Regions from separate parts of the Cupriavidus sp. CuC1 genome, predicted to be linked through region 2. Evidence: predicted binding sites of a transcription regulator. Region 2 holds the regulator's gene; each other region holds the start of a gene.
The links. Region 2 encodes FNR, which switches genes on or off when oxygen is low (the NO sensors DNR and NnrR bind a similar motif). Its sites were predicted from a motif close to TTGATNNNNATCAA; they were not measured.
Positions count from the first base shown of each region.

Region 1: the regulator FNR is predicted to act here: its motif matches at 2,964-2,977, upstream of ACGLHR_RS04375 (universal stress protein).
Region 3: the regulator FNR is predicted to act here: its motif matches at 2,428-2,441, upstream of ACGLHR_RS14725 (OmpW family protein).

Region 1 is NZ_JBIUHC010000006.1:121,028-128,051, reverse strand. Features, by position in the region: gene ACGLHR_RS04385 (EAL domain-containing protein) at 1-2,001, opposite strand, end outside; gene ACGLHR_RS04380 (cobalt-precorrin-7 (C(5))-methyltransferase) at 2,240-2,929, shown strand; gene ACGLHR_RS04375 (universal stress protein) at 3,078-3,929, shown strand; gene ACGLHR_RS04370 (metalloregulator ArsR/SmtB family transcription factor) at 4,027-4,371, shown strand; gene ACGLHR_RS04365 (YeeE/YedE family protein) at 4,361-4,795, shown strand; gene ACGLHR_RS04360 (DUF6691 family protein) at 4,804-5,292, shown strand; gene ACGLHR_RS04355 (cation diffusion facilitator family transporter) at 5,282-6,232, shown strand; gene ACGLHR_RS04350 (DHA2 family efflux MFS transporter permease subunit) at 6,436-7,024, shown strand, end outside.
Region 2 is NZ_JBIUHC010000194.1:9,664-16,687, reverse strand. Features, by position in the region: gene scpB (SMC-Scp complex subunit ScpB) at 1-938, opposite strand, end outside; gene ACGLHR_RS45040 (sulfite exporter TauE/SafE family protein) at 1,529-2,293, opposite strand; gene fnr (fumarate/nitrate reduction transcriptional regulator Fnr) at 2,595-3,320, shown strand; gene ACGLHR_RS45030 (hypothetical protein) at 3,407-3,652, opposite strand; gene ACGLHR_RS45025 (hypothetical protein) at 3,655-3,873, opposite strand; gene ccoG (cytochrome c oxidase accessory protein CcoG) at 3,942-5,441, opposite strand; gene ccoP (cytochrome-c oxidase, cbb3-type subunit III) at 5,497-6,426, opposite strand; partial or broken gene ACGLHR_RS45010 (cbb3-type cytochrome oxidase subunit 3) at 6,511-6,645, opposite strand; gene ccoO (cytochrome-c oxidase, cbb3-type subunit II) at 6,649-7,024, opposite strand, start outside.
Region 3 is NZ_JBIUHC010000028.1:45,146-52,169, forward strand. Features, by position in the region: gene ACGLHR_RS14715 (AMP nucleosidase) at 1-792, shown strand, start outside; gene ACGLHR_RS14720 (HD-GYP domain-containing protein) at 962-1,657, shown strand; gene ACGLHR_RS14725 (OmpW family protein) at 1,720-2,364, opposite strand; gene leuA (2-isopropylmalate synthase) at 2,749-4,446, opposite strand; gene ACGLHR_RS14735 (hypothetical protein) at 5,225-6,580, shown strand; gene ACGLHR_RS14740 (DUF6587 family protein) at 6,851-7,024, opposite strand, start outside.

The sequences.
Region 1 (7,024 bases), on a different contig from region 2:
GCGCCAGGCAGCTAGCTGCGCGCACGATTGCTCCAGCACCCAGCGATCCAGCGTGCCGATCAGGCCGCTGTCTTCGGCCAGCGGCACGAAGCGGTCGGGCGGCACCGTCCCAAAGTGCGGGTGGTGCCAGCGGACCAGCACTTCCAGGCCGTAGAGGCGCCCGTCGCGCAGGAACACCTGGGGCTGGAAGTTGAGATGAAGCTCCTCGGCGAGCAGGGCGTCGCGCAGTGCGGACTCCAGCGCAAGGCGTTCCTGCGCGGCCCAGTTCATCTCGATGCTGAAGAAGCGGAACAGGTTGCGCCCCGCAGCCTTGGCGTCGTACATGGCCATCTCGGCGCAGTGCAGCAGGTAGTCAAGCGCATCGCCGTCGGCCGGGAACATGCTGATGCCGATGCTGGCCGAGGGTGCAATGCTGGCGTGGTCGATGCGCAGCGGCTGGCGCAGCGCGGCCAGAATGCGCTTGCCCGCCGCAATGGTCTGGGCGCGGTCGCTGTCAGGCAGCACCAGCGCGAATTCGTCGCCCGACAGCCGCGCCACCAGCGCGGTGTCCCCGGCGTGCGCGCTAAGGCGTTGCGCAACCTCGCGCAGCAGCTTGTCGCCGCCGACGTGGCCGAGCGAGTCGTTGATATGCTTGAAGCGGTCCAGGTCGACGAACAGCACGCTGAGCGTGGTGCCCGCCGAGCGCGCCGCGAGCAACAGGGTGCCGGCCTGCATCTGCAACAGGCTGCGGTTGGGCAGGCCGGTCAGTGAGTCGTAGTGGTCGAGTTGCAGGATCCGCTCCGCCGCTTCCTCGCGCTCGAACGCGAGCTTGCATAGCGAGGCGCATACCTCGGCCAGTTGCTGGTGGAAGGCATCGGGCTGGCGGACGGTGCGGCAGTAGAAGGCCAGCGTGGCAAGCACGCGGCCATCGCTCGCCTTGATCGGATAGGACCAGCATGCTGCGAGGCCAAGGGGCAGGGCGAGATCGCGAAAATCCGCCCATAGCGGATCGTTGGCGATATCGCTGACAATCACCGGCTCGCCCAGCCAGGCCGCCGTGCCGCAGGAACCCACGGATGGTCCCATGATCACGCCGTCCAGCGCCGCCGAATATTCCGGCGGCAAGTCGGGCGCGGCGAGCGGATGCATGCGGCCATCGGCGTCCACGCGCAGCACGGACGCGATCACGGACGGTGCAACGCGTTGCACTTCCAGGCAGATCAGCTCCATCACGGCGGGCAGCGGCTGCTCCATCACCATGGCTTGCAGCACCTTTCGCTGCAGCATCTCGTAGGTCCGCTGCTGGGTGATGTCGGTGAGGATGACGATGCCGTGGTGCCGGTCGCCGGTAGCGCTGACCAGGTGGCGTACGGTGGCGCAGACCCAGAGAGGGCTACCGTTGCGCGCATACACCAGCGCCTCGTGGCGCTCGCCGCCCGGGGATGAGCGCTGGGCATGCAGGCGTTGCATCACGCCGGGATCGGTGAACTCGCCGGCCAATATCTCGCGCGGCGTCTTCCCCTTTAGCTCGCAGGGCTTGTAGCCCAGCATGCGCGTGAGCCCGGCGTTGGCGTACACGATGTGCCAGTCGGCATCGACCACCAGCACAGCGCTGTCGATCTCGTCGGCAATGACGGAGAGCAGCGGGTGATCGTCGCGGCTGGCATCGTGGTGGCTGGGCACCTTCACCAGCAGCGTGCGCAGCGTGACGTCGCCCAGGCGGGTGCTGGATTCCGCGACATGGCCAAAGCGAAGCTCGCCATCCGGCCTCAGGATCTGGACGGCGGGCAGGGGCTGGGCACGCTCGGCGTCGGTATCCGGCAGCATTTGCACGAGCGCCTCCATGTTCATGCCGAAGACTTGCGTTCGGGATGCGCCATAGAGGGCCTCCGCAGCAGCGTTCAGGAAGATCACCTTGTTGTCCGCGTTCAGGACGAAGACGGCGTCGGTGGCTTGCTCGAGCGAGTTGCGGAACAACTGATGAGGGTCGGCTATGCTGAGCGCTTTGTCTCTGTCTGGCATGAGTGAGGTAAACGTCGCTAACGACCGAGAATGCCTGCCTTGCCCGGAAGGGCTCGCGGGACATTGACTCGGCTCTGATGCAGCTATCGGCATTCAGGACCGGATCCTGAAGTCTTTTTTTGCGCGAGGCGTCCCCCGGCGCAGGCTTCGTGGTCCGACCGCTTGGCATAATTGCGCCCTGTCTTGACGGGGCGATGCACGCGCCGTCCCCATCGCACCGCTCGAACCGGGACTCTTCATGATCATCTGCGCCGGCGTTGGCCCCGGGCACCTCGACTTCCTGACCCTCGGCGTGGCGGAGCTGATCCGTGGCGCCGACATCGTGGCCGGCTTCGACGCGGTCATCGACGTCATCCGCCCGCTGGTGCCGCCGGCTACCCAGGTCGTCACCATGGGATACCAGGACCAGGTGGAGCGGCTTGGCTGGGTTGCCGCCGAGCACCATGGCGGCCGGCGCTGCGTGGTGCTGTTCATGGGCGACATGCATTTCAGTGGCTTCCAGTACCTGGAGCGGGTCGAGCGGGCATGCGTCCATCCGGTGGATACCGTGCCCGGCATCTCTTCCGCCCAGGTGCTGGCCGCGCGCGGCAAGGTTTGCTTTGACGAGACCACCTTCCTGACCTTTCACCGGCGCGGCGACCTCGAACCGTTCAAGCGCCATCTGGTGCATGTGCTGGCGGACCAGCGCAATGCCATCGTGATTCCGCGCCCGTGGGATTTCATGCCCGGCGATATCGCCGCCTGGCTGGTGGCGCAGGGCGTGCCGCCCGAGCATCCGGTCGAGGTGTGGGAGAACCTGACGCTGGCCGATGCGCACTGGCGGGGCACGCTGGCCAGCTGCACGCTGGCGTTCACCGATATGAGCATCATGCTGATCCGTGCGCTGGCGCCCATGCCCAGCCAGATCGAGCCGCCGCCGCTTGCTTAGCCCTGCGCGGCGGCCGCGCAGGGCACGGTCGACATTGATCTGCCGCAATATGCCCGCATTGCCCGCTTGCGCTGCCCCGCGCACGGAGTAGAGTCCAAAAAACGGCTGCAACCGTGCGCTGGGGTCTCCTGATCGGAGGGAAAACATCATGGATTTCAAGACCGTGCTGGTCGAACTCGGTGCCGACCCCAGCTGTGCGGATCGCGTCAACCTTGCTGCGGAACTGGCGCAACGCTCGGCCGGCCATGTGATCGGTGTGACGGCCACCGGCATGCGGCTGGAGCCGTTCCGGGGCGCGGGCGACGAGGCGGGATACTACGCGGAGCTGGCCCGGCGCCAGTTGCTGGCGCAGGGCGCCGAAGCCAGTGCCGCATTCCATCGGGCCATGTGCGAAGCGGCGCCCGGCGTGGGCTTCACCCACCGGGTCATCGAGGACGACGTGGGCTGGGCGCTGGTCCAGCAAGGGCGCGTGGCGGACCTGGTTGTCCTGGCCCGCTTGCCCGGGCCGGAATCCATCCCCGTGCTGGTGGCACAGACCCCGGAATATGTGTTGCTCAACACCGGCCGGCCGGTGCTGCTGGTACCACCGGGCGTACGGCATCTGCCCTGCGAGCATGTCGCCATCGCATGGGACGGTGGGCGGGAAGCCGCCCGGGCCGTGGCGGATGCGATGCCCCTGCTGCGCCTGGCCAAGCGTGTCACCGTGGTGTCGGCGTCAAGCACGCATGACCACTCAGCTACCCACGGCATGCCGGATGTGCCAGGCGCGCACGCCGGCCTGCGCGATCACCTGGCGCGCCAGGGCGTCACCAGCGTCATGCACGCCGTGCAAGGCAGCCACCAGGTGGGCCAGCTGCTGCTGGAGGCGGTGCGGCACTTGCAAGCCGATCTGCTGGTGGCGGGTGGCTATGGGCACGCCCGGCTGCTTGAGCTGGTCACCGGCGGCACCACCCGCACCCTGATGCGCCACGCCGACATTCCGGTGTTGATGTCGCATTGAAGGGCTGCCTCGGCTGGCATCAATATACTTTTTAATATAATATTTGCCAGTATATTGATTAGCAGGCCGGGCTTCCGTCCCTGCCTTCGGTGAACCCATGCAAGCGGCTTCTCCTTCCCTGAGCCTGGACACGATGCGCGCCGCCGCTGGCGACGCCACCGCCATGTTGCGCGCTCTCGCCAATGAAGACCGGCTGCTGCTGCTTTGCCAGCTCAGCCAGGGCGAGTTGTCGGTGGGCGAGCTCGAAGCGCTGCTCGGCATCCACCAACCCACCTTGTCGCAACAACTCGGCGTGCTGCGTGCGCAAGGGCTGGTCGACACCCGGCGCGACGGCAAGCGGATCTTTTATGCGGTTGCCGATGCACGGGTGCTGGCCGTGCTCAAAACACTCTACGCCTTGTATTGCCCCATGGATGAAGGAGCCACTGGCAATGACCATTGACTGGACCCATTTCACGCCCTGGTCCGCGCTGGGCGGTGGCCTGCTGATTGGCCTGGCCGCCGCCGCGCTCGTGCTGTTCAACGGGCGCATCGCGGGCATCAGCGGCATCGTCGGAGGCTTGCTGCAGCCCAGGCGCGCAGAAACTGGCTGGCGTATTGCCTTTGTGCTTGGCCTGCTGGCGGCGCCGCTGCTGTGGCGCCTGTTCGGCACGCTGCCGGAGAGCCGGGTCGATGCCGGCGCCGGCCTGCTGGTCGTGGCCGGCCTGCTGGTGGGGCTGGGTACCCGCTACGGCGCCGGCTGCACCAGCGGGCACGGCGTCTGCGGGCTGTCGCGGCTGTCGCCGCGCTCGCTGGCGGCCACCGCGGCCTTCATGGCGGCCGGTTTTGCGACGGTCTTCGTCGCACGGCACCTGCTGGGCGCATAAGGAGCGACATGAACCGGCTTTCTTCCTTGTTGATCTCGCTGGCCTGTGGCCTCGTGTTCGGCCTCGGGCTGATCCTGGCCGGCATGGCCAATCCGGGCAAGGTGCTTGGATTCCTTGACCTTGCGGGGCGCTGGGATCCCTCGCTGGCGCTGGTGATGGGCGGCGCGATCGCGGTGGGCGTGGTGGCGTTCGCCTTCGCCCGGCGGCGTGCCGTCTCGCTGCTGGGCGTGCCCATGCTGCTGCCGGCATCGCGCCGGATTGACCGGCGCCTGCTCGGTGGTAGCCTGTTGTTCGGCGTGGGCTGGGGACTGGCGGGGATCTGCCCGGGGCCCGCGCTGGTGCTGCTGGGCGCGGGCGCATGGCAAGGCGCGGTCTTTGTGCTGGCCATGCTGGCCGGGATGGCGCTGTTCGAGTGGCTAGAATGGCTGGGACGCGGCCGCGCTTTGCGCGGCAACGCGGTAACCGGACAACGGGAGTCATCAATCGATGCAAGCTGATGAGGTCGTTGACGAGGCCGAGGTAGAAACGCCTGCCAGGGCCCAGGCAGCGTGGCGCAGCACCTGGGTGAGCGTGGCCGTGAATATCCTGCTGACCTGCATGCAGATGCTGGCGGGCGTGGTGGCTGGCTCGCAGGCGTTGATCGCGGATGCGATTCATTCGCTCTCCGATCTGGTCTCGGACTTTGTGGTGCTGTTTGCCAGCCACCATAGCCGCAAGGGCGCGGACGCCGACCACCAATACGGCCACCAGCGCTTCGAGACCGCCGCCTCGCTGGCGATCGGCCTGCTGCTGCTCGCGGTCGGCGTCGGCATGTTGTGGTCGGCCGTGCAAAAGCTGGAGCATCCCGAGCTGATCCAGCCGGTCAAGGGTGTCGCGCTCTGGGTGGCCTTGGGCGCGCTGGTGGCAAAGGAATCGTTGTTCCGCTACATGCTCGCCGTGGCCGAGCGGGTGCGCTCCAGCATGCTGGTTGCCAACGCATGGCACGCGCGCTCGGATGCGGCATCATCGCTGGTGGTCGCCGTGGGCATCGGCGGCAACCTGCTTGGCTACCACATGCTCGACCCGGTGGCCGCGCTGGTGGTCGGCCTGATGGTGACCAGGATGGGCTGGAAGTTTTCCTGGGATGCCCTGCATGACCTGATGGACCGCGCCGTGGACGCGCAGAGCATCGAGGCGATCCGGCAGGCCATGCTGGCCACGCCCGGCGTGCGGGGCCTGCATGACCTGAAGACCCGCAAGATGGGCGACGCGATCCTGGTCGATGTGCATCTGGAGATCGATGGGGCGATGACGGTGGAAGCGGGGCACCGTATTGCCGTGGAGGCGCGCCTGAGCGCCATGCAGATTCAGGACGTGCTCAATGTGATGACCCATGTCGACCCGGTGCGCGTGCCGCAGCGCCAGGCTGAGGACCCGGCGCGCGCAGGCGCGGCATGACGGCTGCCGCGATTTCGTAGTGCTCCTGCATTGATCCGACACCGCGATCGGCGCAAACGTGTATTGCCGATGCCCGGTATGATTGCCATCCCGGCTTGAAATGGCTTTCCGGCGGCGAAAAGCGGTCCACCCGCTTCGCCGCGCAGACACGCATCCCCCGCACCTGCCGCTCCATGGACCACACGCAAACCCAGTCATCGTCGATGAGATTCCTGCCCTATCTCGTCGCAGCCACCTTCTTCATGGAGTACCTCGATACCACCGTGCTCGCCACTGCGTTGCCGCAGATGGCGCGGTCGTTCGGGGTCGGGCCGAATGACCTGAGCCTGGGCATGACGGCCTACATGCTGGCGCTGGCGGTGTTTATCCCGATCAGCGGCTGGATCGCCGATCGCTTCGGATCGAAGACGGTGTTCGGCGGCGCGATCGTTGTCTTCACGGTGGCTTCGGTGCTGTGCGGCGCATCGAACGGATTGTTCGAGTTCACCGCGGCGCGCGTGTTGCAGGGCATTGGCGGCGCGATGATGGTGCCGGTCGGCCGGCTGATCGTCGTGCGCAACACCGACAAGCGCCAACTGATCAAGGCCATTTCCACCATCACCTGGCCCGCCATCGTGGCGCCCGTGGTCGGGCCGCCGATCGGCGGGTTCATCACCACCTACGCCTCCTGGCGCTGGATCTTCCTGCTCAACGTGCCATTCGGCATTGCCGCGCTGATCGCCACCTTCATGATGATCCGCAATGAGCGCGCGAGCGAGCCCAGGCCGCTCGATATCGTTGGCTTCCTGCTCA
Region 2 (7,024 bases):
CCGTCTGCGACGGCTTGCTCGTCGGCTGTGTCGCCAGGCCGTGCGCCGGTGGGCTCGGCGGACACCGGCTCGCTCCCTGGCTCGTTCCCTGGCTCACTGTCTGGCTCCGGCGTCGCCGGCACTTCCGCCTCGGCCTCGGGCGTGGGTGGGAACCCAGCTTCCGCTTGCACCAAGGCTTCCTTCTTTTCAAACGCATCCACCAGATCGGCGATGCCATCCGCGGCACCGGCCGCGAGAACATCGGGTGCAACCACTTCGGAATGGGTCGATTCACCCTCCCCGGCATCGGCCACAGCCTCTGCGGCAGCCTCGGCCTGATCATCGCCAGGTTCCGCGAATGCCTCTTCGTCGCTATCCGCCGGCACAGTGCCCAGCGCCTCGAAATCGATTGGCTCCTGGTTCAGCAGCGCGACCTGCGCCTGGGCCTGGATGTCTTCCAGCGGCGGCAATTCATCGAGCGTACGCAGGCCAAGGTCATCAAGGAAATTCTTGGTGGTGGCATAAAGCGCGGGCCGCCCGGGCACGTCACGGTGGCCGATCACCTCGATCCAGCTACGGTCCTCGAGCTTCTTAACGACCTCGGTGCTGACCGCGACACCGCGGATTTCCTCGATATCGCCTCGCGTGACCGGTTGCCGGTAGGCAATGATCGCCAGCGTCTCCATCACGGCGCGGGAGTACTTGGGCAGCTTTTCAGGATTCAGCCGGTCCAGGTATTCGCGCATGACAGGGCGGCTCTGGAAACGCCAGCCACTGGCCAGTGCCACGAGTTCCACGCCGCGTTGCTCCCAGTCGCGGCGCAGCTCTTCGAGCAGCACGCGAATGGTGTCGGCACCGACGTCGTCGGCAAACAGCCGGCGCAAGTCATTGACGCGCAAGGGTTCCTGCGCGCAGATCAGCGCGGTCTCGAGGACGATCTTCGCCTCTTGGGTATTCATGTTGATTGCGTGCAGCCTGTCTTTGCACCTGCGCCCCGATTGATCCCGGGCGCACTGGAGATTGCGGGTTCAGCGGTAGGGATTGCCACCGCCATCTGGCCGCGCAGCCAACCGCATGCTTGTTGCATGCCAGCCGTGCGCTTTCTTTTATTGCATCGGGTGCCGGACCTGACCGGCAGGAGATCGCCCGGCCACCGGCTTTACCTGCCAGTCGACGGAGCCCTTGCGTCGCGCCTTCCCCCTGATGTGGCGGACCTGTCCGGCGCGGCGTTTATCATCGAACGCGCCGGGTGCAAGAAAATACGGATATCGGGCCTGCTGGCCTATTTCACCCCGCCCTGCCGTGGCTGGTCTTTTGAACCGAATCTTTTGAACCGGACGGCGGTTGGGGAACGGTCCCTGGCGCTGTTGCCTGCCCGGGTGTTCCTGGCATGCATCCCTGAGCAGCGGATGCTACCTGACGATGCCACGATGAAATACGCTGCGCGATATCGCTGTTCTTGCGATTGTATGACATTCCCTGGCAAACCTGCAACCGATTCGCACAGCTACCTCATCGAGGAAGTGACAGATACGCCACGAACAACGTTTCAGAAGACCAGGCAGAATCCATGCGCGGCAAGCGTCTGGGGCAAAAGCAGCGCGCGCGCCACCCCGGCCAGGCCAAAGGCCACCACCGCGAGGCCGGCGCCGGCCCGTAGCGCCGGGCGGCGCGAAAGCTGCCTGAGGTAGCCGGACAGGCCCGAGATGACCAGCAGGTTCGGCAGGGTGCCCAGGCCAAACACGGCCATCACCAGCGCTCCAGACGGGGCATTGCCGGCCAGCAACGCCATGGCAAGTGCGCCGTACACCATGCCGCACGGGACCAGCCCCCAGGCCAGCCCCATGCCGTAGCGGCGCAGCAACCGCCCCTGCCCCCGCGCCCGGGCCACGGCCGGCAAGCACGCGCCGACGGCGCCAAGGCCGCGCAGCAAGCCGCCCGCGGCGCGGGCGGCAAGCCGCTCCAGCCAGCCAGTACCCATGGTCCGCCCGCGCAACATCCACAGGCCCGACAACACCAGCATCACGCTGCCCACCCCAAACAGCCAGCGCTGCAGCGGCAGGTACTGCGCCCCCCAGACGCCAGCCCCCAGGGCGCCAAGCAAGCCCCCCAGCACCGCATACATGCTGAGGCGCCCGGCATGCATGACGAGCAGTTCCAGCAACCAATGGCCGGGACGCCGGAGCACCGTGGCAGGCACGCGCGCTACGCCGCCCTGCTCCGCGGCCAGCGCGATCCCGCCGCACATGGCGGCGCAATGCACGCCGCCCAGCAAAGCCAGGGTAAATACGCTGATTAGCACGCCTATGGTCAACTTCTCCTCCCAATCACACAATCGCAACGTCCGGCGCGGTAAAATGCGCCCAACGCGCCCCCGCAGCTTCAAGAGGCGCTATCAACATGAAGCCCAGCGCCCGCGCCAGTTCGCGCGTTCGCAAAACAACATGACGACGGGCACGGCAGGCCGCGCTGCACAGATAGCGCACCGCCGACAGACCCGCGCGCCGGGCCGATGTGGATAGCGCTTCCCATCGACGACTCTCAACGTCAAGCTCTCAACTCAATGCGCCTGCCACACCGCGCTTGATTGACTGCGCTAAACCGACAGGCCTCAATTGCTCACCTCCATTCCTATTACCGAGATGTCGCCCCGCTGCTCCACCTGCTCGCTCGGCCAGCTCTGCCTGCCCGTCGGCATGACGCAGCAGGACCTCGAAAAGATGGATACGCTGGTGCAGGACCGGGTGCGCGTACGCAAGGGCGAAACCCTGTACCGCCTCGGCGACCCTCTCACCGCCGTCTACGCGATCCGCTTCGGCACGCTCAAGACCCACCTGACGATGGAAGACGGCCGCTCGCAGATCACGGGCTTCCACCTGCCCGGCGAAGTCGTCGGCCTCGACGGCCTCGGCGAGATGCAGCACGCATCGGACGCCACCGCGCTGGAAGATACCGAAGTCTGCGTGGTGCGCTTCGGCGATCTCCAGACGTTGTCCAACGTCCTGCCTTCCCTGCAGCATCAGTTCATGCGCCTGATGAGCAAGGAGATCTCGCAGGACCAGGTCATGTTGATCACGCTCGGCTCGATGCGCGCCGAGGAGCGGCTTGCCGCTTTCCTGATCAACCTGTCCGAGCGCTTGTCCGCGCGCGGCTATTCGGCCTCCGAGTTCGTGCTGCGCATGAGCCGCGAGGAAATCGGCAGCTACCTCGGGCTCAAGCTCGAAACCGTCAGCCGCCTGTTCTCGCGCTTTGCGGAAGCTGGCCTGATCCAGATCCGCCAGCGCCACGTCAAGCTGGTCGACATGGTGGGGATCAAGCAGATCGTCAACAAGTCCTGCTGACGTGCACGTCGCAAGCCGCCCTCGCCTGCGGCGGCCCGCCGTGATGCCGCGCCTTCTGGCCTGAACCGGCAAGGCGCGCATCGCACTCATTCCAGCTCGTCCGTGTCCGCCAGCCGCGTGGGCATGGTGTACAGCGTCAAGCCGCTCGACAGCGAGCAGAGCACCCACGCGATCAGGAATCCCACGGTGTAGACCGCCTCCCGCGATGCCTCGACCGGCTGGCCGAAAAAGCGCAGGTCGCCAGGATCGACCATGGAGAACACCAGCGCGGTCGTCAGCCCGGCAACCAGGAAGGCGGGCCACAACACCCACATCAGCCAGCGCAGTCTCATGATCACCTCGCTTGCGCCGCAACCGGCGTTGCCCGGCGTGCCGCGCTGCCCGCCTTCTCGACCACCAGGCCGTGCCGCGACACGCCTTCCACAATGGGCGGGTCCGGATGGGTCATGGCCAGCCAGATCGTGACCCCGCAAGCCACCATTGCCACCAATGGCCCGCTCATCAGCAGCCACGGCCATGGCTCCTTCCACCAGGGATTGCTTTGCTGCGTCATCTGGCCTCCTGTAGATCTAGATCGCGCATGTTGCGTATGGATCGGTGCATCCAGCGTGCCGTGCCGCCTCATAGATTGCGCGGCACGATAAAGCTGGTGCTCTGTCGAATCTCTGCGCCATGGCTCCCCGTGCCCTCATCGGGCACCGCGGTCACCGTGACCTCGATCCTGTGCGTGCCCTGCTCCGCTGACTCGATCGGCACGCGCACCCGGATGGGAACCAAGCGATTGGACGTGGGCTCCAGGTTGCCGGCAGCGTGGTCATACTCCACGGCCAAGCCCTTCAGCGCATTGCTGCCCGCGCTGACGGCGACGCGCATCGGCGCCTCGGTCGTGTTGATCAGTTGCAGCCGGTACACGTTCTCGATCCAGCGCCCTTCCACTTCCCGCCCCAGCGCGCCGCGGTCGCGGATGATGTCGACCTTGAGCGGCGTGCGCATGGCCAGCGAGGCCATGAAGCCGACGACCAGCGCCAGCCAGATCACCGAGTAGATCACCGTGCGCGGCCGCACCAGGCGCTTGCGCGCCACGGTCTCGGAGAGCGCGCCGCGCATGGCGTTCTCGGATGTATAACGGATCAGCCCGCGCGGGTACGCCATCTTGTCCATGACCTGGTTGCAGGCGTCGATGCAGGCGCCGCAGCCAATGCAGTCGTACTGCAGGCCATCGCGGATATCGATGCCGGTGGGACAGACCTGCACGCAGATGCTGCAATTCACGCACGCGCCCAGCCCCGCTGCCTTGTGGTCCGCCTTGCGCGAGCGGCTGCCGCGCGGCTCGCCACGGCCCACGTCATAGGTGACCACATAGGTGTCGCGATCGACCATCACGCTCTGGAAGCGTGCATACGGGCACATGTACTTGCAGACCTGCTCGCGCATGAAGCCGGCGTTGCCCCAGGTGGCGAACGAATAGAACAGCATCCAGAACGTTTGCCACGGGCCCAGCGAGAGGCTCAGCACCTGCCCGCCCAGCGCGCGGATGGGCGAGAAGTAGCCGACGAAGGTAATGCCCGTCCACAGCGCGATCACGATCCAGAGCGCGTGCTTGGTCGCCTTCAGGCGCAGCTTGCGTGCGCTCCACGGATCGCCGTCCAGGCGGATGCGGGCAAAGCGGTCGCCCTCCACATGCCGCTCGATCCACATGAAGATCTCGGTGTACACCGTCTGCGGACACGCGTAGCCGCAGAACAGCCGCCCCGCGATCGCCGTGAAGAGAAACAGCGAGAGCGCGGAGATCACCAGCAGCACGGCAAGGTAGATCACGTCCTGCGGCCACAGCACCAGGCCAAAGATATAGAACTTGCGCGCGCCGAGATCGAACAGCATGGCCTGGCGGCCGTTCCACTGCAGCCAGGGCATGCCATAGAAGAACAGCTGGGTCAGGACCACCATCCAGACCCGCCAGCTCGAGAACGCGCCCGACACCGAGCGCGGATAGATCTTGCGGCGGACTTCATACAGGGTCTCATCCGAAGTCTGCTCATCCGCCGTCGCGGCTGCGGGCTCTCGATGCGGCGCCCATGCGGGCCCGTTTGATCCAAGCGGCTCCGGTCCGGGGGCGTTCATCGGCGATCACCCCCGCCGCGGTGCGGGCCCGGCCGACAAGCACAAGCGTGGTGGCTCATTGCCTGCTCCCCTCGCCTGCGCCGCTCCCGGTGTTGGACAGGCCCCAGACATAGGCGGTCAACATGCGGATACGCTCCGGCGTGAGGATTTCTTCGTGCGCCGGCATATGGTTGTTATGGCCCTTCAGGATCGCGTCGACGATGCTGGCCTCCGAACTGCCGTACAGCCACACGCGGTCCGACAGGTTGGGCGCGCCAAGCGCCTGGTTGCCCTTGCCGGTGGAACCGTGGCAGGCCGCGCAGGTGGACTTGAACGTGCTCTCGCCGCGCGAGGCGCGGATCGGGTCGTAAGCCAGGCCGGAGAGCGAACGCGCGTATTGCGCCACGTCGCCGGCGAGCTTGCCGTCGATGGTCGAGGCGAACGACGGCATCACGCCATTGCGGCCCTTGGTAATGGTCTGCGCGATGGTCTCGGGATCCCCGCCGTACAGCCAGTCGTTATCGGTCAGGTTGGGAAAGCCGCGGCTGCCGCGCGCATCGGAGCCGTGGCATTGCGCGCAGTAGTTGAGAAACAGGCGTTGCCCGATCTCGCGCGCCGCCGGGTCGGCCGCCACCTGCTTGACGTCCATGTGCATGTACTTGCCATAGACCTCCCGCTGCAGTTGCTCGGCCGCCTGGCGATGCGCCTCCAACTCGACCCGACTGGAGGTCTTGAGCACGCCGGCGTAGGAACCCAGGCCGGGGTACAGCACCAGGTAGCCCAGGCCAAAGATGCACGCCAGCAGGAACATCCACATCCACCAGCGCGGCAGCGGGTTGTTCAGCTCGCGCAGGTCGCCGTCCCACACGTGGCCGGTGTCTTCGGCGGCGCCAGCGACCTTGGTGACCTTGCGTTGGGAGAACAGCAGCCACACGCACCAGACGATGCCGACCAGCGCGATGGCGGCAATGTAGTAGCTCCAGAAATCCGTGAAGAAGTCGCTCATGACTCAGTATTCCTGCTTGGTGTTGTTTGCGCCGCCGGCATGGCGCGCGATGCGGTAGCCGGCATCGACGTTCTCGTCCAGCGGCTCGGCGGGCAAGGCGAACGGCAGCATGGCCGACTCCTGGTTGGCGGCCTTGCGCCCGGACGACCAGGCCCACCAGCAGATGGCGATGAAGGCAGCCATCGAGACCACGGTGGAAAGCGCGGTGATCATTGCCATGGCTTACTCCTTGGCCTGCGTGGCCGCGGGCTGCGCCGCGGCCGCGGTATCCACGCGCACATTGCGCTTGGCGATGCCAAGCTCCTGCAGGTAGGCGACCATCGCGTCTTCCTCGGTCTTGCCGGCCAGCGTGGCGGGCGCCTGCTCGATCTCGGCGTCGGTGTACGGCACGCCGAGGCGGCGCAGCGCACGCATGCGGTCGCGGACATCGTTGGCCTGCAGCGGGGCTTTCTCGAGCCACGGGTAGGACGGCATCACCGATTCGGGCACCACGTCGCGCGGGTTGCGCAAGTGGATGCGCTGCCAGTCGTCGGAGTAGCGCCCGCCCACGCGCGCCAGGTCGGGACCGGTACGCTTGGAGCCCCACAGGAAGGGATGG
Region 3 (7,024 bases), on a different contig from region 2:
GACGCGCAAGGCGCCGACGGCCACGTGCGCTTCGTCGAACCCGGCGATGTGATGCAAGAGCGCGGCGAGGCCGAGCCCGACGATGCCCTGCGCCCGCGCGCGCTGCCGCAGATGCCCGCCTACCACCTGGTGCGCGAGGACAAGCTTGGCGTCACGCTGGTCAATATCGGCGTGGGCCCGTCCAACGCCAAGACCATGACCGACCACCTTGCCGTGCTGCGCCCGCATTGCTGGCTGATGGTCGGGCACTGCGGCGGCCTGCGCCGCTCGCAGCAACTCGGCGATTACGTCCTGGCACACGCCTATGTGCGGGACGACCACGTGCTCGATCACGACCTGCCGCCCTGGGTGCCGGTGCCGCCTATCGCCGAGATCCAGGTCGCGCTGCAAGAGGCCGTGGTACGCGTGACGGGTTTGTCCGGCAACGAGATGAAGACCCGCATGCGCACCGGCACCGTGGTCTCCACCGACGACCGCAACTGGGAACTCAAGTCCAAGGCGCTGTACGCCCGCTTCAACCAGTCGCGCGCGATTGCCATCGACATGGAGAGCGCCACGGTTGCGGCCAACGGCTTCCGGCTGCGCGTGCCCTACGGCACCTTGCTATGCGTGTCCGACAAGCCGCTGCATGGTGAGCTCAAGCTGCGCGGCATGGCCAATGCGTTCTATCGGCAGCGGGTGAGTCAGCATATGTCGATCGGGCTGGAGGCGATTCGTATCTTGCGCGAAGGAGGGGCCGAGCAGCTGCACTCGCGTAAGTTGCGCAGCTTCGACGAGCCGGCGTTCCGTTAGGCTCGACAGGATACGCCAGAACCGTCTGCAATGACGACGGCTGTCACTCGCTCTCCCCTCAGGGGGACCGAGGCAGGCGAGCGCGTGGCCACGAAGGCAGAACGCCATCAGCTATTGGCGATAGGCCCCGGCAGGCATAGAATCGCGCGCTTCGCCCCGCTTTAGCACAATGACTAAGAATCACCATGCGGTTGTTACGCTGGCCAGCCTGACGCTTGCCGGCTGCCTGCGCTATCCGCATGCATCGGGCCATCTGGTTCGCACCGCGACGATCGCGGCATGCCTTGCGGATCTGGTGGGGCTGGATGCGGCGCACTGCGAGCGCATACGGCTCGCCACGCCGGTGCATGACGTTGGCAAGCTCGCCATCCCCGATGCCGTACTGCTCAAGCCTGGCAAGCTGCTCCCCGAGGAGCGGCAGGTGATCGAGCGGCATGCCGAGATCGGCGCCAACATACTTGCCGGCAGCGCCCACGCGCTGATTCGGCTTGCATCGCAAGTCGCGCATCATCACCACGAGCGCTTTGACGGTACCGGCTACCCATGTGGCCTGGCAGGCAATGAGATTCCGCTAGCCGCGCGTATCGTGGCCGTCGCCGACGTGTTCGACGCCATGACCGAGTCGCGCTGCTATCGCCCCGGCATGACGGACGACGATGCGTTGTCCATCATCTCGGCAGGATCCGGCACGCATTTCGACCCGGACGTGGCGCGCGTCTTCCTCGCCAATGTTCCGGTGATATTGCGCAGCCGGCGTTCAGCGCAGGCGCTGCTGTCCGCCGGCTCCGAGATGGCCGTGGTCGCGCGCTTCTACGGCTTGAATCGGGACGTATTGCGGCAGATCCCGCGTCAAGCCAGGGCCTGACGCGGGATCTGCCGCGCGTGCGTTGTGCCGTGGTGCGCCGTGGCGCGCTGTACCGCGTTTCGTCAGAAGCGGTAGCCCACGCCCATGCTGAACAGCCAGGGATCCAGGCTCACGTTCGAGACCTTCACGCCGGCCGCCTTGACATCGCTCGACAGCCAAACCTTCTTGATGTCGGCATTCAGGAACCAGTTCTTGGTGAGCTTGTAATCCATGCCGACCTGCAGCGCGGGAGCCACGCTCCAGCTATCGAGCGTCAGCGAATTGCTGGCAATGTCCGCGCCCCAGATGCGCGTGAAGTTCAGGCCGGCGCCGACATACGGGCGGAAGGTGCCGTTGGGCATGAAGTGATATTGCACCAGCAGTGTCGGCGGCAGATGGGTGAAGGAGCCGATCTTGTTGCCATCCAGGTAGACGTTCTGCTTCTGCGGCACGGTCAGCACCAGTTCGGCAGCGATGTGCGGCGTGAAGAAGTAGGTGACATCGAGTTCCGGAATCCACTTGTTGTTGACCGTGATGCGGTCCGAGGCGCCAACGCCGCCGATCGGGTCGGACTTGCCGGCCATGTCGAGATAGGTGCCGCGCAGGCGCACCATCCAGTTGCCCTGCGCGTCATCGGCAGCGGCGGCGGGCGCTGCGGCAACGGCGCCGAGCACGGCAAGGGTGGCGATGGCGGTGTTGGATAGGCGGGTAAGCAGGCGCTTGTTCATGATGGTTGGCTCGTGTTTCAGGAAACTTCACGCACAGTTTGGCGGAGCGCTTCCGGTCGAGCCTTGACCGAGAGCAAGAAGATGGGCATCGGTGGCGCGCACATGTGCATGCGTCGTGGCCTTGCGACAGTACCCGGTGCGCGTTGCACTGGTTGCGCACGCGCCGCGCAGCCATCTTTCGCATTTCCAATCCCGGGCCGGGCTTCTAAGGACATGCGCAAATATTCGTGGCAGACAAGCGTGCGCGCGCCTTACGCTGTGCACACAGTCAAGCCAAGAGCATGTCGTGGGCGTCCCGCAAGGGCGTCTTTCCGGGTGTGCCCCGTGGGGGCGGGGCACACCGGTTTTTCTGCGCCGAGACGTTAGGCCCGGGCGCGGCCGGCATCAATCGGCCAGGGCTTCCTCGCGAGGCGACTGGCTGGCGGCACGCAGGTGGCGGTTCACACCCGACACCACGGCCTTGAGCGACGCCGTGACGATATTGGCGTCGATGCCGGCGCCGAAGCCAGTGGCGGAGTCTCCTACCCGCACTTCCACATAGCAGGCCGCGGCAGCATTGGCGCCGGACGACAGCGCGTGCTCGTGGTAATCCATCACGCGCACCGGCATGTCCAGCGCGCCTTTGAGGCCGCTGACGAACGCATCGATCGGGCCGTTGCCCCGGCCGCGCGCGCCCACGGGCTCGCCATCGCGCAGCAATGCCACTTCGATCTCAACCTGGCCGCCGCTGTCGGACACCATCTGGTGGCCCATATAGCGCAGCGGCGCCTCGTGTTCGAGATATTCGCGCTTGAACAAGCCATACAAGTCATCGGCGCTGGCTTCGAGCCCGCTCTCATCGGTCATCGACTGCACCGCGCGGCTGAACTCGATCTGCAGGCGGCGCGGCATATAGATGCCGTGCACCTGTTCCAGCAGGTAAGCCATGCCGCCCTTGCCGGACTGGCTGTTCACCCGGATCACCGCATCGTAGCTACGGCCAAGGTCGGCGGGGTCGATCGGCAGGTAAGGCACTTCCCAGATGGCATCCGCCTTCTGCTGCGTGAAGCCCTTGCGAATCGCATCCTGGTGCGAGCCGGAGAAGGCCGTGAAGACGAGGTCACCCACATACGGGTGGCGCGGATGCACGGGAAGCTGGTTGCAATCCTCCTCGCACTGGCGCACTTCATCGATATCGGAAAAATCGAGCTCGGGGTCCACGCCCTGCGTGTAGAGATTCAACGCCAGCGTCACCAGGTCGACATTGCCGGTGCGCTCGCCATTGCCGAACAGGCAGCCTTCCACGCGATCGGCGCCGGCCATCACGGCAAGCTCGGCGGCTGCCACCGCGGTGCCGCGGTCATTGTGCGGATGGACCGACAGCACGATGTCGCTGCGCCGTGCAAGACGCCGGTGCATCCATTCGACCTGGTCGGCGAAGATATTGGGCGTGCTGCATTCCACCGTGGTCGGCAGGTTGAGGATGAGCGGGCGGGCTGCGCTCGGCTGCCAGATCGCGGATACCGCATCGCAAACCTCGAGTGAGAAATCCAGCTCGGTCATGCTGAAGGTCTCGGGCGAGTATTCGTAGCTCCATGCCGTCTCGGGCATGCCATCGGTCAGCGCCTTGATCAGGCGCGTGCCCTCCAGCGCGATCTCCTTGACCTCCTCGCGGCTCGCGCCAAACACGATGCGGCGAAAGGCTGGGGCGATCGGGTTGTAGAGATGCACCACGGCGCGCGCGGCGCCGCGCACGGATTCGATGGTGCGCTGTATCAGGTCCGCGCGGGCCTGCGTCAGCACCACGATGGTCACGTCGTCCGGGATGCGGTCTTCCTCGATCAGCATCCGCACGAAATCGAAATCGGTCTGCGAGGCCGAGGGGAACGCCACCTCGATCTGCTTGAGCCCGATCTTGACCAGCTGCTCGAAGAAGCGGAGCTTGCGCTGCGGGTTCATCGGCTCGATCAGGGCCTGGTTGCCATCGCGCAGATCCGTGCTCATCCAGATCGGCGCGCGCGCGATGCGCTTGGCGGGCCAGGTTCGGTCGGCGATATCAACGGCGGTGGCAGGGCGGTATTTGGTGGCGGGATTGCGCAACATCATGACGGTTCTCCTTCCTCGCGGGAAGATGCAAGACAAGAAACAAGGCACAAGACACAAGATCGCCAAGGCGTTGAAACGCTCAAAAGCGAAGGCGTCAGAAAGCTAATGCGGAAAAAGGGTGGCGCGAGGCTGCCGAACTGCCACTAGGCACTAGGCCCGGCAACCGATCAGTAGGTCTAGCTGTAGCGAGGCGGAAAGACGCGGCGAGAGGGCCGGTGCAACAAGAGCAATGGCGGTACCCAGCGCGCGACCTGCTGCCGGCACGCGCGCGGCTGCAGCGATGCTGGAGGCATCGGCGGCGTGGCGGTGGAAGCAGGTGGCTTGGTGCATTGCGTGGCGTGCGGGGAGCGGGGAGCGGTGTGAGGGAAGCGGTGCGGATGACGCGGCTTACCAAGGTTCGTCGATAACTTGTCATGCATGCCGAGCACCTTTTGGCGGCCGGCAGCCGGCAAGAATAGTCGAGAACGCGAACGGGCGTCAAGGACGGGCACGCCGAGCCCCCTCCAAATGCCGGTTGGGCAGCCACCTCCATTTCGCTATCAGCACGGACTTGTGGCTGAGCCCAGATGTGCGTGAGCGTACATAAGCGCCGAACTCTCAGCCGTCTGGCTGGTACAGCCGTGTGCACATCCTGACTAGCCTAGATAGCACGCGGCTGCCCAATTCCGCCATTTACCTGTCCGGTCGCGCAAACATAACGAGTCTGGCCAGCGGTGCCTTGCTTGAGCTTCTGTCGGCAGGGGCCCCGGGATTTAACGCCATACGGGGAGACATCATGAGAAACACCAAGAGGTGGCCAGCATGGCTGGCCTGCGCCGCCATGGCATTGCTGATGGCGGGCTGCGGCGGCGGCGGTGGCGGCTCGGGCGCTGCATCGCCCACCACCGCGAGCACCGCGACGAATACCACCCCGGTGAAATACTCGGTGACGCTCACGATGACCTCGGGACAGGTCGGGGTGGGCCGCAGCATCTCGATGTCAGCCTCGGTCGTGGACAGCAAGGGAGCGGACGTGACGTCGTCCAGCGCCTTTGCCTGGACCTCGTCCAGCAACACCATCGCCACCGTGGTGCCGGCCGCAAGCGGCAGCGCCACCATCACGGGCGTGGCGGTGGGCACGGCCACCATCCAGGTGGTGGCCACCGTCAAGGCGGCGGACAACAGCACCACGCAGCTACCCGCGCAAACCGCGACGATAGCCGTGCAGCCCGCCTCGGTCAGCTACAACCTGGCACTGTCGAATCCGGTCTTGTCGCTGGTTGACGGGCAGGTGCAGCCGGTCAAGGCGACGCTGGTCGATGGCAATGGCAGCGACGTCAGCGGGGCCGTGCACGACTGGGCCTGGGCCAGCTCGATCAGCAACGTGCAGGTCAGTGCCGCGCAGAACACGGCATCGCTCACAGGCGTCAACAGCTCGGATACCACCGCAGCGGTCGGCACGGTCACGGTCTCGGTCACCGCGCCCAACGGCATTGCTGTCAGCGGGCAGATGCTGGTGACGGTGCAGAAGAACACTGGCTACACCTATCGGCTCGAGCTCTCGCAAGGGGGCGTGCCCATCAACGCGCTGTCGGTGCTCAACGGCTATCCGCAGGTCTTCAACGCTCGCGTGATCCGCAGCGATTCGTATGATTCCACCGCGGATTTCGACGGCACCTGGAGCTACGCCACCACCTCGCCAACGCTTTCCGTCGCAGCGAACCCGGCCACGCGGCAGGCCACGTTGAGCACCAGCATCGTGATCGGCACGCCCACCGTGCAGAGCCTGCTGCAGGTGACCGCGGCCAGCAGCAAGATCGCGCTCACGCCCAACGCCAGCCTGACGGTGACGGAGCAGCCGAAGTGGGCGCTGGTCTACAACGGGCCACAACCGCTCAAGCTGCTGCTGTCGCTGCCCGTGCCGACTCCCGTCACCGCCACGCTCAAGAACTTCGGTGCGGATGTCGCCTATCTCAACTGCACGGGCTGGAGCTGGACCAGCAGCGCAAACGTATCGTTCGCAGGTGGCGTCAATGCTGCGCAGATCGTGGTGACGCCTTTGGCGCTTGGCGATTTCACAGTGACCGCAACCTGCACGGCCGGCCCTGAACAGCAGCCGATCTCCATCACGATTCCGGGAACGGTGAGCTGATGTAGCGCCCTGCTTTTGCCTGAGCCTTAATGCGACGCCCGGCATGTGTTCCTGCCGGGCGTCGTTGTATCTGCTCGCGCCTATCTCTGTGTGTTTTAAATGGTCCGTCCCCGGACGGCCGCTTGATCCGGTGCCGCGCGCGCAGGTATCGACGAGGAGGGAAAGAGGGGGAGGCGGTGCCGAATACGCGGCGAACCGGCGCGGCGAACCCAAAGCGTACCCGTTTCTGCGTGGATCAAAAACGTGGTGCGCGATGGGTTTGGGGGCGTATCAGCGCTTGGCCACGAAGCGGATGACCTGCTCGCTGGCCTGTTCGACCGGCGCTTGCTGGGCGCTGCCGGTGGTGGCGGAGCCGCAGGTATTGCACCCGCCGCTGTCGCAGCCGCTGGCGCAGCCGGCCGCGGCCTGCGGTGCCAGCCAGGCCACCGCGCGCTGGCGCCAGCC